DNA from 3 places in the Methylophilus sp. TWE2 genome. Region 1 is predicted to be linked to each of the others. Evidence: predicted binding sites of a transcription regulator. Region 1 holds the regulator's gene; each other region holds the start of a gene.

What was found. Region 1 encodes sigma-54, which starts transcription at its own class of promoters, with help from an activator protein. Its sites were predicted from a motif close to TGGCACNNTTCCTGCT; they were not measured.
Region 2: msuE (FMN reductase) is a predicted target of sigma-54. The motif match lies at 1,602-1,617, and genes of this name have one in related genera.
Region 3: ACJ67_RS11050 (glycogen/starch/alpha-glucan phosphorylase) is a predicted target of sigma-54. The motif match lies at 9,997-10,012, and genes of this name have one in related genera.

Annotation. Positions count from the first base shown of each region.
Region 1 is NZ_CP012020.1:2,811,987-2,822,765, forward strand. It holds gene ACJ67_RS13285 (FAD-binding oxidoreductase) at 1-842, opposite strand, end outside; gene ACJ67_RS13290 (cation:proton antiporter) at 909-2,885, opposite strand; gene ACJ67_RS13295 (KpsF/GutQ family sugar-phosphate isomerase) at 3,249-4,109, shown strand; gene lptC (LPS export ABC transporter periplasmic protein LptC) at 4,136-4,789, shown strand; gene lptA (lipopolysaccharide transport periplasmic protein LptA) at 4,805-5,461, shown strand; gene lptB (LPS export ABC transporter ATP-binding protein) at 5,473-6,219, shown strand; gene ACJ67_RS13315 (RNA polymerase factor sigma-54) at 6,226-7,776, shown strand; gene tyrS (tyrosine--tRNA ligase) at 7,822-9,057, opposite strand; gene ACJ67_RS13325 (anhydro-N-acetylmuramic acid kinase) at 9,173-10,300, shown strand; gene gltA (citrate synthase) at 10,464-10,779, shown strand, end outside.
Region 2 is NZ_CP012020.1:2,914,878-2,925,656, reverse strand. It holds gene ACJ67_RS13790 (SfnB family sulfur acquisition oxidoreductase) at 25-1,257, opposite strand; gene msuE (FMN reductase) at 1,689-2,264, shown strand; gene sfnG (dimethylsulfone monooxygenase SfnG) at 2,293-3,381, shown strand; gene ACJ67_RS13775 (AMP-binding protein) at 3,405-4,559, shown strand; gene ACJ67_RS13770 (ABC transporter ATP-binding protein) at 4,556-5,344, shown strand; gene ACJ67_RS13765 (branched-chain amino acid ABC transporter permease) at 5,367-6,248, shown strand; gene ACJ67_RS13760 (branched-chain amino acid ABC transporter permease) at 6,274-7,341, shown strand; gene ACJ67_RS13755 (ABC transporter substrate-binding protein) at 7,459-8,805, shown strand; gene ACJ67_RS13750 (ABC transporter ATP-binding protein) at 8,920-9,708, shown strand; gene ACJ67_RS13745 (porin) at 9,774-10,779, opposite strand, start outside.
Region 3 is NZ_CP012020.1:2,346,767-2,357,545, forward strand. It holds gene ispD (2-C-methyl-D-erythritol 4-phosphate cytidylyltransferase) at 1-450, opposite strand, end outside; rRNA gene rrf (5S ribosomal RNA) at 628-741, opposite strand; rRNA gene ACJ67_RS11020 (23S ribosomal RNA) at 966-3,848, opposite strand; tRNA gene ACJ67_RS11025 (tRNA-Ala) at 4,203-4,278, opposite strand; tRNA gene ACJ67_RS11030 (tRNA-Ile) at 4,288-4,364, opposite strand; rRNA gene ACJ67_RS11035 (16S ribosomal RNA) at 4,452-5,990, opposite strand; tRNA gene ACJ67_RS11040 (tRNA-Met) at 6,320-6,396, opposite strand; gene ACJ67_RS11045 (DUF4197 domain-containing protein) at 6,559-7,314, opposite strand; gene ACJ67_RS11050 (glycogen/starch/alpha-glucan phosphorylase) at 7,448-9,949, opposite strand; gene ACJ67_RS11055 (OmpA family protein) at 10,252-10,761, opposite strand.

The sequences.
Region 1 (10,779 bases):
TGCCCTTTCAGCGCAGGTAAAAGGGTTTCAGCCTTTCTCAGCATTTCTTGCCGCATGCTCTCGGTCACGCCGGTATCAAAACCGACATCTTCCAAACTACTGCCAGCCAGCAAGTGCCCATCGCGTCGCTGCAACATATAAAACCCATCGCGATACAGAATATTTGGGAGCAACCCTGGTGGCATTTGGTATAACAGCATTTGTCCACGCATGGGCTTGATATCGAGGCTTAGGGCCGTTTGCTTGAGCAGCTCAAAACTCCAGGCACCAGAAGTGACCACAAACGCGTCAGCAGCTAGGCTTTCACCATTGGTCGTTTGCCAGTGCTTGATGGCGGATGCGCCTTCTTGCAGCGGCATGAGCTGCGTCTGTTCGCGTAGCGTCACACCATATTTGATCAGCCAGGCCTTGAGCGATTGCAGTAATCTAGGATTACGGATTTGCACCACTTCTGGAATCAATAGGTATTGTCCCTGCTGTATGACTTCCAGACCAAAACGCTGGCACCATTCTATGGCTTGCTGGCGATCAAATGGCGGCTGGATCAGCATGCCATTACGGGTACATTCAGGGTCTATGCCGGTTTCGGCAAAGAGTTCGGCACTAACCGCCGGATAAGCACGTGCCCCGGCAAGGGCGAGTTCGTTGACCACATCCTGATAAAACCAGGGCAAGAGTGGGAAGGCAATGCCTGCCCCCGCCCAAGAGGATTCGCCTGAGGTTTGGGCCGCGACGATGTTACGTTCTACCAGTGTGACCGTGTGGCCTTGCTTGCGTAATTGCATGGCGGTGAGGCATCCGACGATACCCCCACCAACCACAATGACTGATCTGTTAGCCATACCTGTTTTCTGAGAGGATTGAGCGCCTGGCAGAAAAACTCTGCCATAACCTGAGGTCGTATTCTCTTACGGTTTACGGCCAGAAATCAAATAGACTTCCATGGCGATGAGGGCAGCATTGCTGCCAAGTAATACCAGGATATCTCCTTCATTCAGTACGATATCACCGCGTGGAGCGATTGGTTCTGGCATATTGAGGCGGCGCAGTTGTTTGACCTCGACGGCAAAATCTTCAAACGGGATATGGTCGAGGCGTAAGCCATGTGCATAGAAGTTTTTGTACATTTCCACCGAGTGTAATTGTGGCAAGGCCGCAGTGGTGGTATCCGCATCACTGACCCCACGGAAGTAGCCTTTAAACATCTTGTAGCGCTCTTCTCGGAACATGCGAATACGCTTGACCACACGGTTCAGCGGAACCCCAAGCGTGACTAACGCATGCGAGGCGAGCATCAGGCTGCCTTCCAGAATTTCTGGCACAACTTCCGCTGCACCAGCATCCCTCAGCACGTCCATGTCACTATCATCATGCGTACGCACAATCACCGGCAGGCTGGGATTTTTCTCTTGAATCACATGCAATACTTTCATAGTGGCACGCGTTTCGGCATAACTCACGATCACCGCTTTAGCACGACCCAAGCCTGCAGCCTCCAGCACAGAGCGTCGGCCAGCATCTCCATAAATCACGCTTTCCCCAGCAGCAGCCGCTTCCTGTACACGGCTGGCATCCATATCCAGCGCCACATAAGGGATATTTTCCTCACGCAAAAAACGTCCCAGGTATTGTCCACTACGGCCATAACCGCAAATAATGACATGGTCACGCAAATCCTGGCTATGCTCCTGTATTTGATCGACCACTTTGATGCTGTTGCGGGTATAGCTCTTGACCAGTGCGCGCGCGATACGCCCGTTGTATTGGATAATAAATGGGGCCACCAGCATGGACAGAACTGCCACCGACAACACTAGCTGCAATGCCTCACCGTCAATTAGTTTGGTTTGCAAACCGAGCGCCAATACCACAAAACTGAATTCACCCGCCTGACCAAGAATGATGCCGGTACGTACGCCCACACCCATTTCAAAACCGTAAATTCTGGTCAGCAATGCAATCAGACCTATCTTGAAGAGCAGGAAGAAAACCAGTAAGAAAATGATCAGTACAATGTGTTCGATCAGCACTGACACATCAAGCAACATGCCTACACTGATAAAGAACAAGCCTAATAGAATATCTCGGAACGGTGCGATATCTGACTCCACCTGATAGCGGTACTTGGTCTCCGAGATCAGCATGCCTGCCACAAACGCACCCAGCGCATAAGACAGGCCCACAAAATTGGTCGCAGCGGCCATCAGCAATGTCACCATCAGCACATTGAGCACGAACAACTCGCGTGAGCGTTGCTTGGCAACCAGTTCAAACCAGAAATTCAGGGCATTTTTACCGAACCTGAATAACAAAAACAGCAATACAGAGGACTTGATCAGGGTCAGTCCGAGTACATCCAGCCAGTTATCGCTGTGTGATCCCAGTGTCTGGATCAACACCAGAATTGGAATCACCGCCAGGTCCTGGAACAGCAACACACCGATACTCAAACGACCATGGCGGGAGTTGAGATCAACACGTTCCATCAGGATTTTTGACACAATCGCAGTAGAAGACATGGTGATAGCAGCACCAATAATGAAAGCAGAAGTCAGGCTGAGGCCAGCCAGCTTGCCTAGCACCAGACTGGCCAGCAACGTCAGGACAACCTGGCCGCCACCGAGGCCGAACAGGGTTTTGCGCATGGCATACAATTTGGGCAGGCTAAACTCAAGACCAATACTGAACATGAGGAACACAATGCCAAACTCAGCCACTTGACGGCCACTCTCTTCATCTTCCAGCAACCCCAGGACATGAGGCCCGAGCACGATCCCAATCATGAAGTAAGCCAGCATGGCAGGTAAGCCGAGGATACGGAACAGGCCGACGGCAAATACCGAACTGGTGAGTAGCAATAGTAAATGGATCAGGGAATCAAACATGCAATTGTTCTAAGCACTTATGTCAGGCCACAAACACATGCCAGCCTGTAAATCATTGATAGAGGTAGTCAAGGATATATTCTGAAACAGACTTGTTTCAAGTGGATGCATCCTGCCACAAAACACTATTTTATGCAAAAAATGTGCCTGGCAACAAAAAAACCGTAAAAAAATGGCCTTTTGCTTTCTTGCCAAGGGACTCACTTGTTATACTAACCCGCCATGAACAGAGCAAACGATGGTGTCCACCTTGTGAAAAGCGCTGACATCGTGACACGTGCACGAGGCATACTGTTACACGAAGCCGATGAAATACGCCAACTGGCAGACCGCTTGGGCAGCGCGTTTGAAGCAGCAGTGCATATGATCCTTGATTGCCGCGGCCGCGTGGTAGTAACAGGCATGGGAAAGTCCGGTCATATTGGTGGCAAAATTGCTGCCACACTGGCGAGTACCGGCACACCTGCTTTTTTCATGCATCCGGCCGAGGCCAGTCATGGTGACTTGGGCATGATTACCTCTGAGGATGTCGTCATTGCCTTGTCGAACTCCGGCGAAAGCGACGAAATTATCAACATTCTTCCAGCCATCCGTCGTATAGGTGCCCGCATTCTGAGCATTACCGGTAGCGAAAGCTCTACCTTGTCACGCGAATCCGAGGTGCATTTAAGTGCTGCTGTCAGCCATGAAGCCTGCCCACTCGGCCTCGCACCGACAGCGAGCACCACCGCAGCATTGGCGTTAGGTGACGCGCTTGCACTCTGTGTACTTGATTTGCGTGCATTCACTGCAGAGGACTTTGCACGCTCACATCCTGGCGGAAGCCTGGGTCGTAGACTACTGGTCAGGATTAAAGATGTAATGCGCACCGGTAATGCGGTTCCCTGGGTGAACGAACAAGCCACAGTGCAGGATGCCATTACGCAAATCTCCAGCAAAGGCATGGGATTTACTGCTATTGTGGATCACCAGCATCATCCGATCGGCATTTTTACGGATGGGGATTTACGCCGCTTGTTTATGCAAGGCAAGAGCAATACCCAGACTGCCATTACTTCAGTCATGAATACCCACCCCCGCTTGTTAGGGACGCAACAAATGGCAGTGGATGCAGTTAATCTGATGGAGCAATATAAAATTAACGGTTTTTTGGCAGTGGACGAGCAACAACAATTGATAGGTGCGTTTAATATGCACGACTTACTGAAGGCGAAAGTCGTTTAGGCCAGCTGGTCTCCTGGAATTCACGCATGCTTAAACACCCTATTTTATTGCCAATTGCGTTAATGCTGTTTTTAGCGCTACTGACATTCTGGATCAATCAGACTGTCCAGGAGCAGGGCCTCAGCATTAGCCGCTTGAACCGTCATGACCCTGACTATATGTTGCATAACTTTGTCAGCACACGAACCAATGCGACGGGCAATACCAAATATGTGCTGGCCGCGATAGAAATGCGTCACTTTCCGGACAATGATTACACAGAACTGAAACGCCCGCGTTTCACCCAGTTCGGTTTGGACAAGCCATACACACAAATTTATGGCCAGCGTGGAAAGATTTCCGCCAATGGTAAACTGGTAGAGTTTAACAAGCAGGTGAAAGTGATCCGTCAAGGCACCGCCGAAAAGGGTGAAATGCAGCTCCACACTGAACAGTTAACCATGGAACCCGATACCGAAGTCGCTTATACCGACTTACCGGTCAAGATTTATCAAAAACCGGCAACCGTCATTACCGGTACCGGCCTGCGCTTTGATAACAAGGCACAGACCACGCAATTATTTAACCGGGTGCACGTGCATTATGAGCGTGCACCTGACGCAGCCAAAGCTGCAACCCCGACAAAACCTGCCGAAAAAATAGGTAATCGGAAAGAAATAGGAAACCGTAAGGGTCGTTGATTCTGGAGAAATGAGTTGAATACGCACAAGCCATTATTTTATGTCAGCTGTTTGGCCTTATGGACATTACTACATTGGTCAACCAGCGTATTGGCTGAAGAATCGGACCGTGACCAGCCTATTGAGCTGGAGGCTGACACGGTGACTGTGAATGACGCCAAGAAAATCAGTGTTTACACCGGCAATGTCATCCTCAACCAAGGCACCTTGCAGATCAAGGCTGACAAAATGATTGTGCGAGAAGACCAGGATGGATTCCAGCACAGCACCTGCACGGGTAACCCAACCACCTTCAAGCAAAAGCGCACGGGCAAGGATGAGTGGATGCAAGGCAGTGGCCAGCGTATTGAATACAACGCCCGCATGGACAAGGTACAACTTTATACCAATGCCTGGGTCAAACGCGGTGAAGATATCGTGACTGGCGACTACATCAGCTATGACGCCAATGCTGAATATGCTGAAGTGATCGGTGGCACCAAAGCCAACCCGAATGGCACCGCAGGTAGCCGCGTCAAGGCAACCATCCAGCCGAAAAACAAAACCACCCCGCCAGTGATTGATAACAAACCCAATTCGCAGCAAGGCCTGCGCATGAACCGTTCACTGCAACTCAAAGTTGAGCCGGTACCCGGCGATGCTGGCAGCGAACCTAAGAAAGAGCAACCGTAAAGACCTGGCCCATGCAGACAAGCGCTTTATCAGAACATAATCATTTACACGTCAGTCGCCTAAAAAAAGCCTATCAGGGCCGTACAGTAGTGAAAAACACGACGTTGGAGCTTCACAGTGGCGAAGTCATTGGTTTGCTGGGCCCCAATGGTGCTGGTAAAACCACCAGCTTTTACATGATTGTCGGACTTGTGGCCCTGGACGACGGTGAAATCAGCCTGAATGGGGCCGATGTCAGCCACGCGCCCATGCATGAGCGCGCACGCATGGGACTCGCTTATTTACCGCAAGAGGCCTCCATCTTCCGTAAAATGTCGGTCACCGACAATATTATGTCCATTCTGGAAACGCGTCCCTATAACGACGAAGAGCGTGAGGCAAGGCTGGAATCATTACTGGACCAGCTGCATATCCAGCATATCCGCAACAGCCAGGCCGTGAGCTTGTCTGGCGGTGAGCGCCGTCGTGTGGAAATCGCGCGATGCCTGGCCACGGACCCGAAATTCATCCTGCTAGACGAGCCCTTTGCCGGGATTGACCCAATTGCAGTGATTGAGATCCAGAAAATCATCCGCTACCTGAGCAGCCAGAATATTGGCATCTTGATCACTGACCATAATGTACGCGAAACTCTGGACATTTGCGATCGCGCATATATCGTCAATGAAGGCGCCGTGTTTGCGGCTGGCACACCCGACGAAATCATCCAGAATGAAGGTGTTCGTGAAGTTTACCTGGGTAAGAACTTTAGGTTGTAATTTGTTATGAAGCAAAACCTGCAATTACGCATTTCACAAAACCTGGCACTGACTCCGCAGCTACAACAGTCTATCCGTCTGTTACAGTTATCCACATTGGAGCTCAGCCAGGAGCTGGAAACCATTCTTCAGGAAAACCCGTTGCTGGAGATGGCCGATGGAGAAGAAGGCGAGTTTGAGGACAATTCAGCAACCCCTACCGAAGCTATCGAATCAGTCCATGCAGACGATGCCAACTCGTTTGACCTGGCCACCCAGCAAGAAATTACTGCACCTGCCGAGACGCTGCGCGAAGACTTACATGATGAACTTGGCAGCAATGAAGGCGAACTGGCCAATCTCAGCGAAGAATTCAACCCTCCCGAATTTGAAGATAATTACGAAGAGTTTGGCAGCACCAGCAACTGGGATGAGGCAGGCCGCAACAACCTTGATGATGAGGATAGTGATTTTTCGCGGCAGGATGCCAGCAATATCAGCCTGCGCGAGCATTTACTGGACCAGATTCAACTGGCGCATCTGTCACAGCGTGACATGACGCTGGTCAAGTTGCTGCTCGACAGCATAAATGACGACGGCTACCTTGAGCAAGACTTGCAGGAAATTGTTGAACACCTGCCGCTTGAGCTCGAAGTTGAGCTGCTTGAACTTGAGACCGCACTCAAACTGATACAGAACCTGGACCCGGTAGGTGTCGGAGCCCGTGACTTGCGGGAATGCCTGTTATTGCAACTGCAACACTTGCCGTCAGAAACGCCTTATTTACGTACGGCCATGGCACTCGCAAAAGATCATTTGGCCCTGCTGGCCAATAAAGACTTTGTCAAATTGCGCAAACTGCTCAGTTGCGATGAAACCGCACTGAAAGGAGCGCAACAACTCATTCGCCAGCAAAACCCCAAACCTGGCAGCGAATTTGCCACCTTTAGTCACGACCACTTTATCCAGCATGATGTGGTAGTCAAAAAAATCAAAGGTATCTGGGTCGCATCGCTCAACGATGGCGTGATTCCCAAACTGCGTATCAACCAACTGTATGCTGACATCCTCAAACGCAACCGCGAAAGCTCAGGCCAGTATCTGCAAAGCCAGATGCAGGAAGCAAAATGGATGATCAAAAATATCCAGCAGCGCTTCTCCACCATTCTGCGCGTGTCGCAAGCGATTGTAGACCGTCAGCGCAACTTCTTTGAGCATGGCGACATTGCCATGCGGCCATTGGTGCTTCGTGAAATTGCCGAAGAGCTAGATTTGCATGAAAGCACTGTTTCACGAGTCACCACGCATAAATATATGCTCACACCGCGTGGCGTTTACGAGCTCAAATATTTCTTTGGCAGTTCGGTGGCAACTGATGCGGGCGGCTCTTGCTCGGCGACGGCCATCCGCGCCTTGATCAAACAAATGGTGGCAGAAGAAAACCCGAAAAAACCGCTCTCGGATAACCAGATTACAGATACCTTGGCTCAACAAGGCATTGTGGTCGCGCGGCGTACCATTGCCAAATACCGTGAGTCTTTGAATATTCCGCCCGCCAATTTACGCAAATCGCTTTAAACAAAAAGGCCGCAGATGCGGCCTTTTTTTATTGCTCGAGCGTCTTTATTTAATCGTGATTTTTGCAAACTTGCGCTTGCCCACTTGGGCGACCACCGTCACACCTTTAGACAATGGTAGATTCTTGTCTTCAACCTTGACGCTATCCAGCTTGACGCCGCCCTGCTGTATTGCACGCATTGCTTCACTGGTGCTTTCTACCAGCCCCGCCTGCTTCAATAACTGGCTAATGCCTATACTGTCAGTCTCGATAATGACTTCTACCTCTGGCACATCATCTGGGATACCACCTTTGGCACGTGTCTGAAAATCCTGCAAGGCTTTTTCAGCTGCAGCCTGACCATGAAAACGCGCCACGACTTCCTGTGCAAACCCCACCTTGATATTGCGTGGATTTTCACCAGCCGCTACTTGGGCCTTCCATTGTGCAATGTTTTCCAATGAGGCGAAGGACAACAAATCGATATAACGCCACATCAACTCATCCGAAATGGACATGATCTTGGCAAAAATCGTTTCCGGGGCTTCACTAATGCCGATATAGTTACCCAGTGATTTGGACATCTTGTTAACGCCATCCAACCCTTCGAGCAAGGGCATCATGAGGACACATTGCTGTGACTGACCAGCCTGCTTTTGCAACTCGCGTCCCATCAGCAGGTTGAATTTCTGGTCGGTGCCACCTAACTCCAAATCCGCTTGCAAGGCAACCGAGTCATAGCCTTGCAACAAGGGATACAGGAACTCATGAATCGCAATCGGCTGATTACCTTTAAAGCGCTTGGAGAAGTCATCACGCTCCAGCATACGCGCCACGGTATGGCTGGCTGCCAGCTTGATCATGCCAGCTGCGCCCAGTTCGCTTAACCATTTGGAGTTGAAGACGATCTCGGTTTTGGCAGGATCCAGGATTTTAAATACCTGTTCGGCATAGGTATCGGCATTGAGCTTCACCTGCTCAACCGTTAACGGCGGGCGCGTGGCGCTTTTGCCAGTGGGGTCACCAATCATGCCCGTGAAGTCACCAATCAGGAATAAAATCTGGTGTCCCAGATCCTGCAACTGGCGCAATTTGTTAATCAGCACCGTATGCCCCAAATGCAAGTCTGGTGCGGTCGGGTCAAAACCTGCCTTCACGCGAAGTGGCTTGCCTGTTTTCAGTTTTTCCACCAGCTCTTGTTCGATCAGCAGCTCGTCTGCCCCGCGCTTGATAATCGCCAGCGCTTGCACGATTTCCGGACTTAAAACTTCGACGGCTGAGGATTGGGTTACGTCTGTCATAAGGATTTTCTGCAACGTGCTCGAGGCACGCTTTGATATCAAGTTAAAGCGCCTATTTTAACGTAATCCCGCGCTTTTCTGTATGCCAGCCAACGTCAGTGTTAAACTTATGTCTATGAATCCTCCTGCATTACCCACTTCCTCCCGCCTGTTTATTGGCCTGATGTCCGGCACCAGTCTGGATGGGGTAGATGCGGTTGTCGTCTCGCAGCAGGGTGAACTTGTGAAGCAAAAAGGACAATATTTCGCGCCCTATCCGGTGGACCTCAAGCAATCATTGCTTGATTTGCATACGCCAGCACAGCATGAATTACACCAAGCGGCGATCATCGCCAACCGCCTGGCTGATCTTTACGCACAAGCGGTGAATGGCTTATTGTCTGCATCCAACCTGACAGCCGGCGAAATTACTGCAATAGGCTGCCACGGACAAACCGTACGTCACTGCCCTGATTTAACAGCAGGACAAGCCTATACCCTGCAGCTGGGCAACCATGCCCGTCTGGCCGAATTGACCGGGATTACGGTCGTAGGTGATTTCCGTAGCCGCGACATTGCTGCAGGCGGTCAAGGCGCGCCGCTGGTCCCCGCATTTCACCAGGCCATCTTTGCTGCACCTGATAAACACCGCGTGATTGTCAATATAGGCGGCATTGCTAACCTCAGTGATTTACCTGTGAATGGCAAAGTGACCGGCTTTGACTCCGGCCCGGGCAACCTGCTGATGGATGCCTGGACATTACAGCATACCGGCAACAGTTATGATGCCAGTGGCGCGTGGGCAGTGAGAGGGGAACTCAATCCCAGCCTACTGCAGTCCCTATTATCCGACCCTTATTTTGCACAATCCATCCCAAAAAGTACGGGGCGTGACTTATTTAATCAGGCGTGGCTAGCGCAACATCTGGCCATGCACTCTGACACCCCCCAAAATATCGCACGCACCTTGCTGGAGCTCACTGCCGTGACCATTGCGCAGGCCTTGCAGCAATATTGTCCCGGCGCAGAAGAAGTGTACGTTTGTGGTGGGGGCGCACATAATCTGGCCTTGATAGACAGGTTACAAGCGCTGTGTGGGCTTTCGATACAGCGCACCGATGTGTTGGGTGTGGATGCAGACTGGGTGGAAGCCGTTGCCTTTGCATGGCTGGCGCAACGTTGCATAGATCACTTGCCGGGGAATCTGCCAGCGGTCACCGGTGCGGCAGGGCCACGCATATTAGGGGCTATTTACCCCGGATAGGCCTGACACACTAAAGCAGTGCAAGTGCACTCACTGTTTGATTTAAACTGGTGCAGGATTCAAGACGATTTTTTAACTTTTCCCAGCTATTTCCCGCACTAACACCCATATTCAAAAACGATTGCGTATAATTTATACAACCTTGACTGAAACAGAGTACCTTATGGCTACCAAAGCGACCATTACCTTTGACAACAACAGCACCTCGATTGAGTTACCGGTATTAAAAGGCACCCTGGGTACGGATGTCATTGACATCCGCAGCCTGGGAAAACACGGTTATTTCACGTTCGACCCCGGGTTTATGTCTACCGCCTCCTGTAACTCTGGCATTACCTTCATTGATGGTGAGCAAGGCCTGCTTTACTACCGCGGTTACCCGATTGAACAGCTAGCAGAAAATTGTGACTTTCTGGAAGTTTCACATTTGCTTTTACATGGGGAATTGCCCACCCTGCAACAACGTGAAGAGTTTGTTG
Region 2 (10,779 bases), 100 kb from region 1:
TTTTTCATTCTCAGTACTCAACATTTAAATCCAGGGATGGCGCGGCGGTTTCACCTTGTTCAGGCTGTAGTTGCCGACGGCATGGTATTTCCAGCGCACCGGATCGTGCAGGGTATGCGTACGTGCATTACGCCAGTGGCGGTCCAGGTTGTATTCACCCAGAGTTGAGCGTGTGCCTGCCAGTTCAAACAGTTTGCTACCCGCCAGCAAGGCAGTTTCGGTACTCAGCACTTTGGCTTCAGCCACCGCAATCGAGGCTTCGGCTACAGTGTCTTCATTTGGGTTACGTTGCGCTTCGTCTATGTATTCACCCGCGCGTGCCAGCAAAGCCTCGGTGGCATGCAGGCGAATCTGCAAGTCACCAATATCCTTAATGGTATGCGGATCTTCATAGCCGTGTTCGAGGTCGGTATCTATCCATGGCCGAGTGTAGTTGCGTACAAAGTGCAGCGTGTCTTTAAACGCTGCGCGGGCGATGCCGGTATCCACCGCCGCCTGGATAATCTGCGCAATCGGCCCCATGGTGGTCGGGCGGTCAAACGCCAGGTGGTGAGGCAACACATATTCGCTGGGCACAAAAATATTTTCCAGGATGGTCGTTCCGCTGGCGGTGGTGCGTTGGCCAAAGCTGGACCAGTCATCAATAATGGTCAGGCCTTCTGCACCAGCGGGGACAAATGCCACCACGGTATTGTCGTGCTCATCTTTGGCGACGACCGGCACCCAGTCTGCCAGCAGCGCGCCAGACGAATAGAATTTTTTGCCGTTTAAAAAGTAGCCGCTATTGGTGGGTGTGAGTTTGGTTTTCACGTCATTGACACTCTTGGTGCCAATCTCGGAGAACGCATTACCAAACCGCACCCCTTGCAGCACCAGCTCAAAAAAGTATTTCTTCTGAAAGTCTGAGCCATCCAGGCGCAAGCCTTCCACCATATATAAATGATTCTGTGGAATCTGGCCGACACTGGGGTCTGCCTCGGCCACGGTGGCAATCACTTCTGCCAGGGTTTTGTTGGAGACGAAGGCACCGCCGTATTCTTTTGACACGGTAATGCCCCACAAGCCACTGCTTGAAAACAGGTCGAGTTCTTTACGTGGCAGTCGGCGTTCCTGGTCGCGCAGGGCGGCTTCTTTGGCGATTTCGCTGGCCACCTGTTTGGCGACGGTTAAGGCTTCTGCGTCACTTTTAATCACATGCGCGGGTTGCCGCGGCAGGTTTACAGGCAAATGCGCAATTTTATTTGCTTGTGCAGTCATAGTCTTTCCTTGTTCAAAAAGGGATCAATAAAGGCGTGGCGGGTATGTCGCTTCAGCCACGCGTCTGCTAATTCTGTTGCATTTAATATGCCAATAAGTAAGCCTTTGAATTTAAATAAAAATTTAAATTTTAGCTGCGGCCATCGCCTCTATAGAAACAGTTTGTTGCTGAATCGCTGCTGCTAAATCAGCAACGATCAAAAGAGGATTTCATGACTAAGTGCAGTGTGGCCGCGGAAAACTGCTGATTTAGCAGCAGTTGATCAGCAACTAGCGCTGGAATTCAACACCTATAAAAAGGACATTTTTTATATAAGTGTTTGAAATATAAATAAATTATGACCTGGCATGGATGGTGCTAATACTCTAGCAAGCGAGTCGTTTGCGAGTCATCGTAACAAACGACATTAGTCACCGTTATTTGAGGAGTCATGATGAGCCGTCCTTTAAAAGTCACTGCTGTCTCCGGCAGCTATAAATTACCTTCCAGAACCGCTGCGCTGGTGCAGGCGATCACGCAAAAATTGGGGCAGCAAATCCCGATTGATTTGCACGTAGTGGAGTTAAGCGAAATTGCTGGCAGCCTGGTCGCTTCCTATGATCCCAAAGCCTTGCCAGTGAAGGTTCAGCAAGATATCCAGGCGATTGAAACCGCTGACTTATTGGTGGTGGCGACACCGGTTTACCGCGCCTCTTACGGTGGTTTGTTCAAGCATTTGTTTGACCTGGTACACCTCGAAGCCTTGGTGGATGTGCCTGTGTTGCTGGCGGCGACTGGCGGTACAGAGCGCCATGCTTTGATTATTGATCATGAGCTGCGTCCATTATTCAGCTTTTTCCAGGCAGTCACCTTGCCGATCGGCGTGTATGCGGTTGAAGCGGATTTTGAAAACTATCAAATTAAGAGTGAGGCAGTGAAAGCGCGCATTGAGCTTGCAGTAGAACGTGCCCTGCCTTTGCTTAAGCATCGTGAGCTTCAAAGCGATGAACGCTTGTTAGCCGTGTAACGCAGAACACTTTTTGGAGAATATGAACATGAGTACCGAAAACATTAAATTTGCCTATTGGGTGCCTAACGTCAGTGGCGGCTTGGTGGTGAGTAACATTGAGCAGCGCACCAGTTGGGATATCGATTACAACCGCAAGCTGGCGCAAATTGCCGAAAAAGCCGGGTTTGAATATGCCTTGAGCCAAATCCGTTTTACAGCCGGTTACGGTGCCGAGTTCCAGCATGAGTCGGTATCTTTTTCGCATGCCTTGTTGGCGGCGACGACCAAACTTAAAGTGATTGCGGCGATTTTGCCTGGTCCCTGGAATCCGGTGTTGGCCGCCAAACAATTGGCGACCATTGATATTCTCACCCAAGGCCGCATTGCGGTGAATATCGTCTCCGGCTGGTTCCGCGGGGAGTTTACGGCGATTGGCGAGCATTGGCTGGATCACGACGAGCGCTACCGCCGTTCGCGCGAGTTTATTGAGGCGTTGAAAGGCATTTGGACCCAGGATAACTTTACTTATCGCGGGGACTTTTACCGTTTTAGCAACTACACGCTGAAACCAAAACCCTTGCAGCAGCCCCATCCTGAAATCTTCCAGGGTGGCAGCTCGCGTGCTGCGCGGGATAATGCGGCGGCGGTTTCAGACTGGTATTTCACCAACGGTAACACCGTGGAAGGGATCAAGGCCCAGGTGGACGATATCCGTGCCAAAGCTGCGGCCAACAAGCATCACGTCAAAATCGGCGTCAATGCCTTTGTGATTGCCCGCGATACCGAAGAAGAAGCCAACGCCGTCTTGAAGGAAATCATTGATAAAGCCAACCCTGAGGCGGTAAATGCCTTTGGCCATGAAGTGAAAAATGCCGGCGCTGCCAGCCCGGAGCGTGAAGGTAATTGGGCGAAGTCGAGCTTTGAAGACCTGGTGCAATATAACGATGGCTTTAAAACCAATCTGATTGGAACACCCCAGCAAATTGCCGAGCGCATTGTGGCTTTGAAGGCGGTGGGCGTAGATTTAGTATTGGCGGGCTTTTTGCACTTTCAGGAAGAGGTCGCTTATTTTGGTGAAAAAGTACTGCCACTGGTGCGTGAGCTGGAAGCTAAAACCTTGGCCAAAGCGGCTTAACTCAACCCGGCAGGAAATTGGCAATGGCAGAGACTTTACCTCACTTGCTCGCTTTGCAGGCCGTGGAGCGCCCGCATCGTGTTGCAATTCGGCATAAACAGCTGGGCCTCTGGCAGCAGGCCTCCTGGCTTGCGGTGAAAGAGGACGTCACCCGCACAGCGCACTATTTGCAGCAACACGGCTTTCGCCAGGGCGATACCTTGTTCTTGCTCAGTGAACCACGGCCAGAAGCCTTGCTGTTGTCGCTAGCTGCCCATTGGCTGGGCGGCGTGGCGGCGCCACTGGATCCGGCCTTTGCGCAGCCGCAGTTATTGGATTTATTGCATACCTTGCGGCCGCAATTTGTGTTTGCCGAGGCGCAGGCGCAGGTGGATCAAGTCCTGGCAGCCAAGCCTGATAGCGCACTGGTGATTTATGCCGATGCGCGCGGGCTAGCGGGCTATCAGCATCCTGCGCTGGTTGCTTATGCGCAGATTGTGGCCACGCCTGAGACCCAGAACATTTCACCCGTGGCTGAGACTGCGGAAATCGCCTTCCGCTTTTACCGCTTAAGTGACGCCTATGCGCTGGAGTACAGCGAATTAAGCCATGCCGAACTGCTGAGGAATGGCCGCCAACTGATCAGCCAAGAGGTGCTCACTGCGCATGAAGAGGCATTGGCGGCGCGTGCATTTGCCGCCAGCGGCCATGCCAAATATCTGCTTTCGCCGTGGCTATTGGCAGGCTTTACGCTGAATTTCCCAGAAAATCTGGCGACCCGGGATACCGACAGGCGCGAACTCGGCCCTACGCTGGTCGCTGGCACGGCAACCACTTATCAGCGCCTGTATGCATTAACCCAATCCCGCTGGCCCTTGCCGGGCAGTTGGCAGCATAGGCTGGTGGGTTGGGCACTGCTTGCAGCCCGTAACCGGCTGCCGCTGGTCGCAACGCTGGCGCGCTGGCTGGTGATTCTGCCCTTGCAGGATGTGCTGGGTCTGCGGCGTACGCGCGTGCCATTACTGGTAGGCGAGCCTTTGTCGCCAGAGGCCACACAGTTTTTCAGTGATATTGGCATTGATGTGCGTGCCTGGCCAGAAGCTTCTGCCTGGCAGACCAGCCAGTTGCAAGTGATTCCACATCAGTCCAATGACTTGCACAGTTATTTGGGATTAGCGACATGGAAGGCCGCGATATGAGTACCACCCTTGCTGCACCTCAGCCATTACTGGCATTAGACGGGATTTCATTGTCGTTTAAGGGCGTGAAAGCCATTACCAATATCAGTTTTGCCGTCAATGAGGGCGAAATTTGTGCCTTGATCGGCCCCAATGGCGCTGGCAAAAGCTCATTACTGAATGTGATTAATGGCGTCTACAAGCCAGATGAAGGCAGTATCCGCTACCAGGATGTAGTGCGTCGTGCCATGCATCCGCAATGGGCCGCCAGACGCGGCGTGGCGCGCACGTTTCAGAATATAGCCCTGTTTAAAGGCATGTCCGTGCTCGACAACGTACTGACCGGCACCAACCTCAAGGTCAAAAGCAGTTGGCTGGAGCAGGTATTTAATGTGGGCCGCGCGCCTGCGGATGCCTTGGCGCAACGGCAGAAAGCAGAGCGCGTGATTGCTTTTCTCAAACTGCAACCCTGGCGGAATAGCATTGTGGGCAGTTTGCCCTATGGCTTGCAAAAGCGCGTTGAGCTGGCCCGTGCGCTGGCTGCCGAGCCTCAACTGCTGTTGCTAGATGAACCGATGGCGGGCATGAACGCCGATGAAAAAGCGGAGATGAGCCAGTTTATCCGCGAAACCAACCGCGAGTTTGGCACCACGATTGTGCTGATTGAGCATGATATCGGCGTGGTGATGACGCTTTCAGACCATGTGGTGGTGCTGGATTATGGCAAGAAAATCGGCGATGGCACGCCGGATGAAGTACGCGCTAACCCCGATGTGATCGCCGCCTACCTGGGCACCAAACACTGAGGCAATACAAGGATCAATTGAGATGAGTTTCTTTCTGGAAGTCTTGACCGGTGGCTTGCTGGCGGGCGTCATGTATTCGCTAGTCGCCATCGGCTTTGTGCTCATCTATAAGGCGTCTGGCGTGTTCAATTTTGCCCAGGGGTCTATGGTGCTGTTCGCGGCATTGACCTTTGTCAGCCTGGTCGAACGCGGCGTATCGTTCTGGGGCGCCTTTGTGTTGACCTTGCTGACCATGGCGGTGCTGGCTTGGTTAATCGAATGGCTGGTGTTGCGGCCACTGGTGAACCGTTCGCCAATTACCTTATTCATGGCCACCCTGGGCTTGAGCTATATCGTCGAGGGGCTGGCGCAAGCGGTGTGGGGCGCACAAGTGCATGCGCTGGAGATTGGCATCAATGACGAGCCGTATGAAGTGTTTGGTATTTTGCTGTCACAGTTCGATTTGTTTGCTGCCGCGATTGCGGGCGGCCTGGTCGCACTGCTTGGTGTCCTCTTCAATAAAACCCGCATTGGCATTGCCTTGCGCGCTGTGGCAGATGACCAACTGGCGGCCTTGGCGGTGGGCATCCATCTGCAACGCTTGTGGCTGATTGTCTGGGCGGTGGCTGGTTTTGTCGGCCTCGTCGCCGGCATGTTGTGGGGCGCGCGCGTCGGCGTGCAGTTCTCGCTGTCGCTGATTGTACTCAAAGCCTTGCCAGTGCTGATTATTGGCGGATTTACCTCGATTGAAGGGGCGATTGTTGGCGGCTTGATCGTCGGCGCTAGCGAAAAACTGGCTGAGGTCTTCATCGGCCCGCTGATAGGCGGCGGCATTGAAAACTGGTTTCCCTATGTGTTGGCGATGTTGTTTCTGCTGGTCCGCCCCTATGGCTTGTTTGGTGATAAAGCGATTGAACGTGTTTAAAAAATAGAGAGCAGGCAGGGTTAGCATGTTATATAAAGAAGCAGGACAATTCATCACAGAGTATCGGCTGGACAAGCGCTTTTTCCGGCTCAAACAGGAGCGCTGGGCATTTGCGGCCTTACTGGCATTCGCCTACCTGGTCGTCCCTGCCATTGGCAACGACTACTGGTTTAGTGCCATCCTCATCCCAGTGCTGGTGCTGTCGCTGGCTGGCTTGGGCCTGAATTTGCTTACTGGCTATGCGGGTCAGCTCTCCTTGGGTTCTGCGGCCTTTATGGCGGTAGGTGCGTTTGCCACCTACAACTTTCACCTGCGGATAGAGGGCTTGCCATTGATTGCCAGCCTGATATTGGGCGGGTTGACCGCAGGTGGCGTCGGCCTGGTGTTTGGGCTGCCGAGTTTGCGCATCAAGGGCTTTTACCTGATTGTGGCAACACTGGCTGCACAGTTTTTTGTGCAATGGGTGTTCACCACATTCTCCTGGTTTTCCAACAACTCCTCTTCTGGTGTCATTACAGCGCCGCCCTTGCAGATATTAGGCACGGATTTGAGTACACCGGCGGGACGTTATCTGCTGACCTTAACGGTCGTCGTGGCGCTGGGGTGGCTGGCAAAAACCATTGTCAGTGGTGAGCTCGGACGCAAGTGGATGGCGGTACGCGACATGGACACCGCTGCCGCCGTGATCGGCATCTCGGTGCCCAAAACCAAATTGCTGGCCTTTGCCATCAGCTCGTTTTACCTGGGGATTGCCGGTGCGCTGTGGGCATTCACTTACCTGGGCACCGTTGAACCACATGGCTTTGATTTGTCACGCTCATTCCAAATCCTGTTCATCATTATTATTGGCGGCATGGGTAGTATCCTCGGCAACTTTCTGGGCGCGGCTTTTATTGTGCTGTTCCCCATTCTGCTTTCCAACCTGACCACCAGCCTGTTGGCCGGAGCGATTGATCCTGGCCAGCTGGAGAATTTTCAGAAAATGATTTTTGGCGCCTTGATCATCTTTTTCCTGATCAAAGAGCCCAACGGTTTGGCCAAGGTCTGGCAAACCGTCAAACAACGGCTGCGGGTCTGGCCGCTACGTTTCTAGGCCGTTCCTGACGAATTGATTGAAGGAGACTTCCATGTGTTAAACAGCCTCACACGGTCTTTTATATAACCAAGAACGATTAAGAGAGATTTCTATATTTTTATAAGGAGTATTTAAGTGAACTTTTTAAGCAAACATCGCTGGCTGTGGCTGGCATTGGGCTTGGGGGTTGCCAGCTTGTCTACGCAAGTGCAAGCCGCCAATGAGCAGTATTTCCCGCTGCAGAGTTACCGGATTGGCCCTTATGCGGCAGGCGGCTCAGGATTTTTTGGCGGCTTTATCGACTATTTGCAATACATCAATGCCAAAGAGGGCGGCGTTAATGGCGTCAAGCTGACCTGGAGTGAGTGCGAAACCGAATACGTCGTGGAAAAAGGCGTGGAGTGCTACGAGCGCCTGAAAAAAGGCCTGAACGGCGCGCCTGCTGCAGCGACCAATCCGCTGTCCGTGGGCATTGCCTACGCGACCCTGGAGCGCTCGACCACAGACAAATTGCCGCTGATCACGATTAACCACGGCCGCACCGATTCGACCGATGGCAGCGTGTTCCCTTATGCCTTCCCGCTGCAATTAAACCCGTACAGCGAAGTGTCTGCGATTGTGAACTATATCGCCCAGCAATCTGGCGGTCTGGACAAGCTCAAAGGCAAAAAAATTGTCACCTTGTACCACGGCTCGCCCTACGGCAAGGAAACCAGTCCGATTCTGGAACTGCTGGCAAAGAAATACGGCTTTGATCTGACCTTGCTCGAAATGCCGCATCCGGGCAACGAGCAACAGTCGCAATGGCTGACCATCCGCCGCATCAAGCCGGACTGGGTGATTTTACGTGGCTGGGGCGTGATGAACCCGGTGGCGTTGAAAACTGCACAAAAAACCGGTTTTCCGGCCGACCATATCATCGGCAATATCTGGAGCAACTCTGAAGATGACGCGGCACCTGCTGGCAATGCTGCCAAAGGCTTTATCTCGATCACTACCCATCCTTCCGGCACCAGCTTCCCGGTATTGCAAGGCATCAACCAATACGTGATCAAAGCCGGTAAAGGCAATCTGCAAGATCCTAAACGTTTTGGCAATGTGTATTACAACCTGGGCGTGGTCAATGGCATCCTCAACGTTGAAGCCGTGCGTGTCGCACAAGCTAAATTTGGCAAACGCCCATTGACCGGTGAAGAGGTACGCTGGGGCTTTGAGAACCTCAAACTGGATGATGCGCGCCTTAAAGAGTTGGGCGCTCTGGGTCTGGTACAGCCGCTCAAACTGAGTTGCGCTGACCATGAGGGCGGCGGTGCCGTCCGTTTCCAGCAGTGGGATGGCAGCAAATGGAAAGTGATTTCTGACTGGGTGCAGGCAGACCGCCAGTTGTTGCGTCCGATTATTGAAAAATCTTCCCATGAGTATGCCAAGGAAAAAGGCATCACCCCACGCGATTGCAGTAAAGAAGTTGTTGCTGCCAACTAAACACTGGTTGTACAACGATGCACAAGGCACACCGCATGGCGGTGTGCCTTTACAGTTTGCTGCCGTGGGCAAGGCCCTGCACCTTGCCGACGACAGTCAATTGAGGAGTCAAACATGGCACAAGCACAGTTAAATACGATCCCAGTGCAAGCGCTCACTGCGGTTGAGCCTTTGTTGCAGCTGGACAATGTTGAGGTGATCTATGAAAAGGTCATTTTTGCCATCAAGCATATTTCTTTAGAGGTTAAACCACAGTCTATTGTGGCCTTGCTTGGCGCAAATGGCGCAGGCAAAAGTACCATCCTGAAAGCGATTTCTGGCCTGGCCCCGGCACAACGCGGCGAGATCGTACAAGGCCGGATTGTATATGCCGGTAAAGAAATCACCAGGGCCACACCGGGCCAGTTGGTGGCACAAGGCTTGGTACAGGTGCTGGAGGGCCGGCATTGCTTTGGCCATTTAACTGTTGAGGAAAACCTGCTGACCGGCGCGTTTATCCGCAGACCGTCAGGGAAAAGCTTGGCGCAGGACCTGGAAAAAGTGTATGCCTTTTTTCCGCGCCTGAAGTTATTGCGTAAAAACTATGCGGGCTATACCTCAGGCGGGGAGCAGCAAATGGTCGCCATTGGCCGTGCATTGATGGCAAATCCCAAGCTGATTCTGCTCGACGAGCCTTCCATGGGGCTGGCTCCGCAGATTGTCGAGGAGATTTTTGAAATCGTGCACCAGTTGCAACAAACGCAAGGCTTGAGCTTTTTGCTGGCGGAGCAGAATGCCACGGTGGCTTTGCGTTACGCGAACCATGCCTATGTACTAGAAAGTGGCCATATTACGCAACAAGGCGATGCGCAGACCATTGCCAGTAGCCAGGCCTTAAGTGACTCTTATCTGGGGAGTCGCTAAGTTTCATAACATTCAAGCTAATAAAAAAAACGGCCTCAACGGCCGTTTTTTGTTGCAGGATACAATTAAAAAAAGTGTGCCACATGGAAGATGGCTTTAATGCCATCAATATCCGGGAGCGTATTGCGGTTTTCTCTAAAGTAAAACACATCAATACGCTTGTTACTGTCACCGTCAATCAGGTAACCCACGCCGATATCCACGCGTTTGCGGTCCAAGCCGGTGGTGTCATTATTAAATTCCTGGTAAATCACTTTGGGCTGGAATTTGCCTATGCCCACCTTTTCGGCAAAGGTATAGCTGCCATTCACAAAAAAGCCTTTGGCTTCTGGCAAGACGGTATCGCCGGTATTGTCATTGTCATAGTTGTAATAGGAGGCTTCTGCCCCCAGCACGGCGCCATCACTCAATGGTTTTTCCAGGCGTGCATCCAGGTTCCAGTATTTGGAGTCGCCTTTGTTCAGGATCGTCCCTGCGCCATCTTTCTGGTAACGGTAAGACCCGCCGACGGATAAAATAGATTTTTTGCCATCGTAACTGGCCAGGTTATAAAAGCCTGGCTCGGTATCCCAGAAGTTATATTGCAGCCGGGTGGCATAAGATAGATTGTCGGCCTGATTGGAGCCGCCCTGGCGACCGTTAGTGGCTGAAGCGTAGTATTTGAAGGCCTCGCTCTTGTCTGTACCGAAGAAGACTGCACCATTATCCCGACCAGCAAACTGGTAAGAGCCTAACTCGGCAATCGGGAAGTCAAACGTGGTGGAATACATCGGTGCAGCAGCGGAGGCGCGGCTCGCTGCCGGTAAGAAGCGACCCACCCAAACATGCGCGTAGTTGTTAAACTCCAAGCCCAGATGACCATCCAGCAACTCAACTCTGTTGTCTGCTGAATTGCGTGCGAAGTTGAACTCAAAGGAGACGTTCTCATGCACCTTGCCGTTGGTATATAAACGTGCCTCTTCAACCTCAAAGTCATTCGAGCGGTTTTTGCCATTCGGCGCGGCATCTTTAATCGAGCTAAAGCTGATGCGAGAGGCAATGCCGATATTGATAAATTGGTTTTCGTTGCGT
Region 3 (10,779 bases), 470 kb from region 1:
ATGCTGTGTCTCATCTGCTCGCTTCAAGGTATCAGCCAATGGCAATGCCAGCAGCCCCCCAATATCCGTTGGCTGCATCGCATCGATTAAACGCTGCACCATATGTGCATCAATCCCAGGACGAGCAGCATCGTGTACCAGGACCCAGTCTTCACTATCGACATGCGAGCCAAGCGCTTGCAACCCCTGATAAACACTTGCCGCCCGGGTATCGCCACCACAATACAATACCTGTGTTTTATGACATCCCTGCAGGAGCGTGTCTGACCAATAGGCATCCTCAGCAGCGATCACAATAAATATCTGACTAATGATAGGCATCGCCTCAAAGATATCGATGGGGTGACGCAGGATTGGTTTCCCGTGCATGGGCAAATATTGCTTGGGTGACGCACTTTGCATGCGTGAGCCATGACCGGCACAAGGAATCAAAACATGATATTGAGTCATCCAGACATTTTATCATGCAGTAACTCCGTTGCTTTGTTCGCACTGATAAACGCGAAAGAATGTGACTTATGACATAAGCTAGCTTAGAACTATTGATGTCTAACTACATACTAGCTTTGGTGATAATGCCGAGCAATAAAAAACCCAGCACAGTAGTGCTGGGTTTTTGAGTAAGGAGCTTGGGGATGACCTACTTTCGCATACGAAGAGTACACTATCATTGGCGCAAGTTCGTTTCACGGCCCTGTTCGAGATGGGAAGGGGTGGTTCCAAACCGCTATTGTCCCCAAACATAACTGGTAATGTTATGCCTGACATATCCCTTGGGATATGTGACATGCAGAGTGCTGACATGAGTCAGCCTGCTTTAACAAATTGGAAGAAGTAAAGGAGTTTTCTTTTTCAAGCTTCAATGGGCAGGGTATGAAACACTGTGTGTTTCTTGTATCTTGATGATTGCCAAATCATTTGCTTTGAACTACACCTTTAGACTTAGGTTTAAGTTTTAAGGTTATAGGATCAAGCCTCACGAGCAATTAGTATCAGTTAGCTTAATGCATTACTGCACTTCCACACCTGACCTATCAACGTCCTGGTCTTGAACGACTCTTTAGCTGGCTTAAAGCCAGAGGCAAGTCTCATCTCGAGGCGAGTTTCACGCTTAGATGCTTTCAGCGTTTATCTCTTCCGCACTTAGCTACCCAGCTATACCATTGGCATGATAACTGGTCCACCAGAGGTGCGTCCACTCCGGTCCTCTCGTACTAGGAGCAGGTCCCCTCAAACTTGCAGCGCCCACGGCAGATAGGGACCAAACTGTCTCACGACGTTTTAAACCCAGCTCACGTACCACTTTAAATGGCGAACAGCCATACCCTTGGGACCGGCTACAGCCCCAGGATGTGATGAGCCGACATCGAGGTGCCAAACTCCCCCGTCGATATGAACTCTTGGGAGGAATCAGCCTGTTATCCCCAGAGTACCTTTTATCCGTTGAGCGATGGCCCTTCCATACAGAACCACCGGATCACTATGACCTGCTTTCGCACCTGCTCGACCTGTCCGTCTCGCAGTCAAGCAACCTTTTGCCATTGCACTATCAGTACGATTTCCGACCGTACCTAGGTTACCTTCGCACTCCTCCGTTACTCTTTGGGAGGAGACCGCCCCAGTCAAACTGCCTACCATACACGGTCCCCAGTCCGGATTACGGACCTAGGTTAGAACCTCAACAACATCAGGGTGGTATTTCAACGACGCCTCCACGCGATCTGGCGACCACGTCTCTCAGGCTCCCACCTATCCTACACAAATCTTGTCAAAGTCCAATGTAAAGCTGCAGTAAAGGTTCATGGGGTCTTTCCGTCTAGCCGCGGGGAGATTGCATCTTCACAAACATTTCAACTTCGCTGAGTCCCGAGAGGAGACAGTGTGGCCATCGTTACGCCATTCGTGCGGGTCGGAACTTACCCGACAAGGAATTTCGCTACCTTAGGACCGTTATAGTTACGGCCGCCGTTTACTGGGACTTCAATCAAGAGCTTGCACCCCATCATTTAATCTTCCAGCACCGGGCAGGCGTCACACCCTATACGTCCACTTTCGTGTTTGCAGAGTGCTGTGTTTTTATTAAACAGTCGCAGCCACCTTTTCACTGCAACCCCATCATGCTTCGTGAGTAAATCACTACACACTACCGGGGCGCACCTTCTCCCGAAGTTACGGTGCTAATTTGCCGAGTTCCTTCTCCCGGGTTCTCTCAAGCGCCTTAGAATTCTCATCCTGCCCACCTGTGTCGGTTTGCGGTACGGTCTTATACAACTGAAGCTTAGTGGCTTTTCTTGGAAGCATGGTATCAATCACTTCGTCTGCAAGCAGACTCGTTATCACGTCTCAGTCTTAGCTCTCCGGATTTGCCTAAAGAACCAACCTACACGCTTGAACCGGGACATCCAACACCCGGCTGACCTAACCTTCTCCGTCCCCACATCGCATTGTATAGAGGTACAGGAATATTAACCTGTTTCCCATCAGCTACGCATCTCTGCCTCACCTTAGGGGCCGACTCACCCTGCGCCGATGAACGTTGCGCAGGAAACCTTGGGCTTTCGGCGAGGGAGCTTTTCACTCCCTTTATCGCTACTCATGTCAGCATTCGCACTTCTGATACCTCCAGCATGCCTCACAGCACACCTTCGCAGGCCTACAGAACGCTCTCCTACCATACTAGTAAACTAGTATCCGCAGCTTCGGTTACGTGCTTAGCCCCGTTACATCTTCCGCGCAGGACGACTCGACCAGTGAGCTATTACGCTTTCTTTAAATGATGGCTGCTTCTAAGCCAACATCCTGGCTGTCTATGCCTTCCCACTTCGTTTTCCACTTAGCACGTCATTTGGGACCTTAGCTGGCGGTCTGGGTTGTTTCCCTCTTGTCCACGGACGTTAGCACCCATGGACTGTCTCCCGTAATTGAACTTCTCAGTATTCGGAGTTTGCAATGGTTTGGTAAGTTCTTATGAACCCCCTAGCCATAACAGTGCTCTACCCCCGAGAGTTAAATACGAGGCACTACCTAAATAGTTTTCGGAGAGAACCAGCTATCTCCAAGTTTGTTTAGCCTTTCACCCCTATCCACAGCTCATCCCCAAATTTTTCAACATTTGTGGGTTCGGACCTCCAGTACCTGTTACGGCACCTTCATCCTGGCCATGGATAGATCACTTGGTTTCGGGTCTACACCCAGCGACTAAGACGCCCTATTCGGACTCGATTTCTCTACGCCTCCCCTATCGGTTAAGCTTGCCACTGAATGTAAGTCGCTGACCCATTATACAAAAGGTACGCAGTCACCCCTTACGAGGCTCCCACTGTTTGTATGCATACGGTTTCAGGATCTATTTCACTCCCCTCCCGGGGTTCTTTTCGCCTTTCCCTCACGGTACTGGTTCACTATCGGTCGATATCGAGTATTTAGCCTTGGAGGATGGTCCCCCCATGTTCAGACAGGGTTTCTCGTGCCCCGCCCTACTTGTCGTTACCCTAGTTCCACAAACGGGATTTCGTATACGGGACTATCACCCACTACGGTCGGACTTTCCATTCCGTTCTACTATCGCGTCTGCTAAAAGTAACAGGCTGTTCCATGTTCGCTCGCCACTACTTACGGAATCTCGGTTGATTTCTTTTCCTCTGGGTACTTAGATGTTTCAGTTCTCCAGGTTCGCTTTACTCTTCCTATATATTCAGAAGAGAATGACCTTACGGCCGGGTTTCCCCATTCGGACATCTCCGGATCAAAGCTTATTTGCCAGCTCCCCGAAGCTTTTCGCAGGCTATCACGTCCTTCATCGCCTGATATCGCCAAGGCATCCACCATATGCACTTATTCACTTGACCCTATAACGTTAAAACCTAAACCCTTTTAAATCTAGATTTCGTCGTGCATGAGACACGCGTTACAGGTAATTCTAAAGCACTATCAAACCTCGTTAGATTCGCTACATCGCTGCAGCTTCTCAACTTGCGTTTAATATTTCTGATTTTGCAATCAATCGATATTACTTCCGGTTAAAAAGTAATATCGCCCATTGAATATAAGTTGTCATCACACAACTCATATTCCTTTACTTCTTCCATTTTGTTAAAGAGCAGTCTTTAGTTTTTTAAACTATCGTTTAAAAACCAGAAGCAAACATTATTCATACAACACTTGCTTCTAATCTCTAAACTGCAACAAAGATACCAAGTCATTGGTGGAGGATGACGGGATCGAACCGACGACCCCCTGCTTGCAAAGCAGGTGCTCTCCCAGCTGAGCTAATCCCCCAATATTCGGTGGTGGGTCTGGTTGGGCTCGAACCAACGACCCCCGCCTTATCAAGACGGTGCTCTAACCAGCTGAGCTACAGACCCTAAGGCGGTTTGCCTAAATCTTTGTTGCTGCTTAAATTCAAGATGACTGATAAGCGTGAATGCTTGAAGCCGAGTGATCTTCTCTAGAAAGGAGGTGATCCAGCCGCACCTTCCGATACGGCTACCTTGTTACGACTTCACCCCAGTCATGAATACTACCGTGGTAATCGTCCCCCTTGCGGTTAGACTAACTACTTCTGGTAAAACCCACTCCCATGGTGTGACGGGCGGTGTGTACAAGGCCCGGGAACGTATTCACCGCGACATGCTGATCCGCGATTACTAGCGATTCCGACTTCATGCTCTCGAGTTGCAGAGAACAATCCGGACTACGATCGGCTTTCTGAGATTAGCTCCCCCTCGCGGGTTGGCAACTCTCTGTACCGACCATTGTATTACGTGTGAAGCCCTGGCCATAAGGGCCATGAGGACTTGACGTCATCCCCACCTTCCTCCGGTTTGTCACCGGCAGTCCCATTAAAGTGCCCAACTAAATGATGGCAATTAATGGCAAGGGTTGCGCTCGTTGCGGGACTTAACCCAACATCTCACGACACGAGCTGACGACAGCCATGCAGCACCTGTGTCCACTTTCCCTTACGGGCACCTAATGCATCTCTGCTTCGTTAGTGGCATGTCAAGGCCAGGTAAGGTTTTTCGCGTTGCATCGAATTAATCCACATAATCCACCGCTTGTGCGGGCCCCCGTCAATTCCTTTGAGTTTTAATCTTGCGACCGTACTCCCCAGGCGGTCTACTTCACGCGTTAGCTGCGTTACTCATGGATTTTACTCCACCAACAACTAGTAGACATCGTTTAGGGCGTGGACTACCAGGGTATCTAATCCTGTTTGCTCCCCACGCTTTCGTGCATGAGCGTCAATATTATCCCAGGGGGCTGCCTTCGCCATTGGTATTCCTCCACATCTCTACGCATTTCACTGCTACACGTGGAATTCTACCCCCCTCTGACATATTCTAGTCTTGTAGTTTCAAACGCAGTTCCCAAGTTGAGCTCGGGGATTTCACATCTGACTTACAAAACCGCCTGCGCACGCTTTACGCCCAGTAATTCCGATTAACGCTCGCACCCTACGTATTACCGCGGCTGCTGGCACGTAGTTAGCCGGTGCTTCTTATCAAGGTACCGTCAGCCTCACACAGTGTTATTGTGTAAGTTTTCTTCCCTTGCGAAAGAGCTTTACAACCCGAAGGCCTTCTTCACTCACGCGGAATGGCTGGATCAGGCTTGCGCCCATTGTCCAAAATTCCCCACTGCTGCCTCCCGTAGGAGTCTGGACCGTGTCTCAGTTCCAGTGTGGCTGGTCGTCCTCTCAGACCAGCTACTGATCGAAGCCTTGGTAGGCCATTACCCCACCAACTAGCTAATCAGATATCGGCCGCTCTTATAACGTAAGGTCCGAAGATCCCCTACTTTCCCCCTCAGGGCGTATGCGGTATTAGCTAATCTTTCGACTAGTTATCCCCCATTACAAGGCACGTTCCGATATATTACTCACCCGTTCGCCACTAATCCCCCTAGCAAGCTAAGGTTCATCGTTCGACTTGCATGTGTAAAGCATTCCGCCAGCGTTCAATCTGAGCCAGGATCAAACTCTTCAGTTTAATTCCTAACTATTACTTTTTACCTCTTTACAGAGGCGGTATTCGTTTCGCTTATATCTCAAATTCATTTCAAGGTATGTGTGTAAACTACACTGTACATACTTGTCATAAATCTAAGTGTAAAGCATTTGTATTTTCTGAGTTTCTACGCATTAAATGCGCTTCACTCAACTACAAACACCCACACTTATCAGTCATCCTAATTTTTAAAGAACAGGGCCTCGAAGGCCTTTCGCTTAACGTTTCGTTTCAAGCGAAGCGCGCATTATACAGAGGTTTTTCGTTCGGTCAAGCATCAAATTCATTTAATTTTCAAACGCATTTTTGCTTGGTTGCGGGAACAGGATTTGAACCTGTGACCTTCGGGTTATGAGCCCGACGAGCTGCCAGACTGCTCCATCCCGCGTCCGAATCGACTTCTAAAACATGTGTTGCGTCGAGAGGTGAGACTATAGCAAAGAATGAAAAGCGCTGTCAACACCAATTGCGAAATTATTAAAGAGCCTCACAATCCTCTAAAAACAAAAGCCGCGTTAATCGCGGCGTCTATAGACTCAGTTAAAGATGATTATTTGACAGCGCCAAATACTTTCTTGAGCAGACTACTGGCCTGCCCCATGGGATCCTGGCGAATCGCGACCTCTTCCTTGGCGATCATCAGGTAGACGCCATCAAGTGCTTTTTGTGTGACATATTGATTGATATTAGCGTCTTCTTTTTTAATCACACCAAACTTACTGCCCATTTCGGCATATTTGTTATAAGTATCGGCCAACTGCACGTTGGCTGTCGCCTTTTGCACAATCGGCAGAAACTTGGCTGCCATGTCCGTCGAAGTAGTCTTCTTGAAATATTGCGTGGCGGCATCTTGCGGGCCGGTGAGAATGTTCTTGGCATCGGTCAAACTCATTTGCTTCACTGAATTGACTAGCAGAGTTTTGGCTTCAGGCACGGCCTGTTCGGCAGCGCGGTTCATTTTAAGCACCAGTTCATCGGCCTGCTTACCCATGCCTATCATGCGCATGCCTTTTTCTATTTTTTTCAATGACTCTGGCAGCGGGATTTTAACTTCACTGTTGCCCATAAACCCGTCAGTGGCTCCCAGCAAGTCCACCGCTTTGGAGACTCCCTGATTCAATGCAAGTTTAAGGCCATCACTGGTTTCCTTGTCGCTAAGGCTACTAACAGCACCATTGCTCCCAATGCTGCCAGTATTTGCACCGCCACCCACCTTTTCAACCATCTCACCCAAGCCTTTGAGATCAAGCGCTTGCACATCGGTGACTAACAAACCCGCCAACACTACCCACACCGTTCTTTTCATCATTGTTTTTCCTTGGCAATCTATATTTAGCACACACTAACCCGGCACCGCACGCGGTTTAGTGTACCCATAAAGCACAAAGCAAGTCTAGGACTTGCTTTGTATGCTACCGATTAAGACAGGCTTTACTAACTCAGGCCTTAAATGGTGAGACTTTCCAAATGCGCTGGGCGTAATCGTTGATAGTACGGTCGCTTGAAAATTTCGCCATCCGTGCCACATTCAAAATAGCCATGCGTGACCAGGCCTCTTCATCCTGGTACAACGCGGCCACTTTTTCCTGTGCCGCGACATATGCAGCATAATCTGCCAGCAACAGGTATTGATCACCCTTATGCAGCAAGGTATCGACAATCGTCTGATAGCGATTGGGCTCTTCTACAGAGAAGTAACCATTCCCTATCATGTCTATCACCTGTTTGAGCTCGGCATTGCCGTGGTAATAGTCCCATGGGTTATAACCGCTGTTTTTTAATTGCGCGACTTCAGGGGTGGTCAGGCCAAAAATAAAGATATTTTCGTCGCCAACTTCTTCCATGATTTCGACGTTTGCACCATCCAGCGTGCCTATGGTTAGGGCGCCATTGAGTGCCATCTTCATATTACCGGTGCCACTGGCCTCGGTGCCTGCCGTCGAAATCTGTTCAGATAGATCAGCGCCTGGGAACAATATCTCCGCTGCACTGACTTCATAATTAGGATAAAACACCACTTTTAACTGGTCGTTGATGGCTGGATCATTGTTGATCATCACGGCGACATCATTAATGAGGCGGATAATCTGCTTGGCAAGCCAATAGCCAGGCGCAGCCTTGCCGGCAAAAATGACGACGCGTGGCGTGTGCTCACTGACTTGGCCGCTACGGATACGGTTATATAAAGTGATCACATGCAACACATTCAGCAGCTGCCGCTTATATTCGTGTATGCGCTTGATCTGTACATCAAACAAAGCATTGGCGTTAATGGCAATGCCTGTTTTTTGCAATATTTTGTCCGCCAGCCTTTGCTTGTTGGCTTTTTTGACCTCGCGGAAGGCTTTTCTGAAAGCCGCGTTATCTGCCAGGGGTTCAACCTTTTTAATCAGTGCCAAGTCTTTTTGGAAGCCGGAACCAATATGCCTGGTCAACAGTTCAGTCAATAAAGGATTGGCCTGGTTTAACCAGCGACGTGGCGTAATGCCATTCGTGACGTTGGTAAACTTGCCCGGATAGATCTTGGTAAAGTCGGCAAATAGGGTCGTTTTTAGCAACTCACTATGCAACTCGGCCACGCCATTCACCGTGTGGCTGCCAACAATGGCCAAGTGCGCCATACGTATCCGACGGCCATGCGTTTCATCAATAATCGAAACCCGGCTCAACAATCCGGTATCCCCCGGGAAATGCTGATTCACCATTTGCAAGAAGCGGTGATTGATTTCGTAAATGATTTCAAGATGGCGTGGCAGCAATTGTCCAAACATCTCCACTGGCCAGGTTTCCAATGCTTCCGGCATCAAGGTGTGGTTAGTATAGGCAAACATGCTGGTAACCAGTTTCCAGGCGCGATCCCATTGCAAGTGATAGTGATCTACCAATTGATGCATCATCTCAGCGACAGCAATTGCCGGGTGTGTGTCATTGAGCTGAATGGCCACCTTATCGGGCAAGGTATTCCAGTCAGAATTGTAGTTGGTGAAGCGATGCAGGATGTCCTGTATGGAAGCCGACACAAAGAAATATTGTTGTTTCAGACGCAATACCTTGCCAGACTCCGAAGTATCGTTTGGATAAAGGACCTGCGAGATCGTCTCCGCACCATGTCGTCCTTCTACCGACTTTTCATAATTACCCTGGTTAAAAGAGGCCAGGTCAAACTCGTTAGTCGCCTTGGCGGACCACAAACGCAGATTATTCACTGTCTGCGTATCGTAGCCGGGCACTGGCACATCATATGGCATGGCGACAACACTCTCATGATCCACCCAATGATGTTCTACCCCATGCTCGGTATGCACATGCAACACCCGTCCATAAAACTTTATTTCACAGGCGTGCTCAGGCCGCTGTATTTCCCAGATATTCTGGTAACGCAACCAGTTATCAGGGTTTTCCTTCTGTTGGCCGTTCTCTATAGTCTGCCTGAACATGCCATAGTCATAACGGATACCATACCCGGTCGCCGGAATATCCATGGTCGCCATGGAATCGACAAAGCAGGCCGCCAGGCGACCCAACCCACCATTCCCCAGGGCCGCATCTGACTCCATCTCGGCCACACCTTCCAGCTTCTGACCAATCTCCTGCAGGCCGTCGCTTAGATCGGGTGCAATGCCCAAATTCAGTGCGGCATTTGACAACATACGGCCAATCAAAAACTCCAGGGATAAATAATAAACGCGCTTGGTATTGGCATCGCGATAAGCGTCGCGTGTATTCACCCAACGACTCATCAAATGGTCACGCACAGTAAACGCAGCCGTTTGGTACCAGTCCCGTGCCGTGGCCCAAGAGTTTGATTTACCAATAGAAAAAGTCAGGTGGTTACGCAGTGCCTGCGTAATCGGCAGCTGTTCAAGCAAAAATTCTTCAACGGCTTGGGCGGTTTCGGGTTTATCAGCTTCTTTACGTTTTTTATTCACATTGGCAGTCATTCATCTTCCCCTGGCGTTAATCAGAAACTTGCTCTAACTAAGTGAAAAGCAAAAAGCAAGCCTACAACAAGAATATGTCAGACAGAATAAAAACCACAAGATTCACGTCGTGGCTTTTGATTATAACGCCACGTCTTGACCCTACTGAAAAGTTTTACAATCCTGCGACCTTATTCTTGTATCAACATCATCCCCTCAATATGAGGGGAAAATTCCGTTTCTGCAAAGGTCTGAGGTTTACAATAAATGGGGTGGCTTATTTTTGGTTAACTAAATAAACCAGTCCCTCATTTAAAGCAGTCTTATTTCACACCATAATTGATATCCACCCGTCGATCCATTTTATGACAACGCTCGTCAGGGCAATCCCGGCTGGCAAACTCGTTACCATAACTCAAGGTTTCCAGCTGCGCATTCTTCACCCCTTGGGCATTAAATGCATTTCTGACAGCCACTGCTCGACGCATCCCGAGATCTTTGTTGTACGCTGGCGTACCCCGCTCATCTGAGTGACCTTGCAATAAAATTTTGCTTTGTGGATGGCTGAGCAAATATTTAGCATGAACGGCTATCAGGTTTTTATATTGCGGATCAAGGATATCTTTATCGTAATCGAAATAAATTTGGCGGTTTGAAAGATAAGCACCATATATTTTATATGGCCGACCTTCATCCTTCTCACCCACCACATGCTCTGCTGCCGCCTCTTGTTTTGAGGTCGGATCGCCAGTATGTGATAAGTTAGTAGGGGTACTTTTACACGCCGTTAAAACAAACGTCAGGGCAACAATTTTCCAAATGGATGCATGCATCACTTTCTTCTCCTTGAT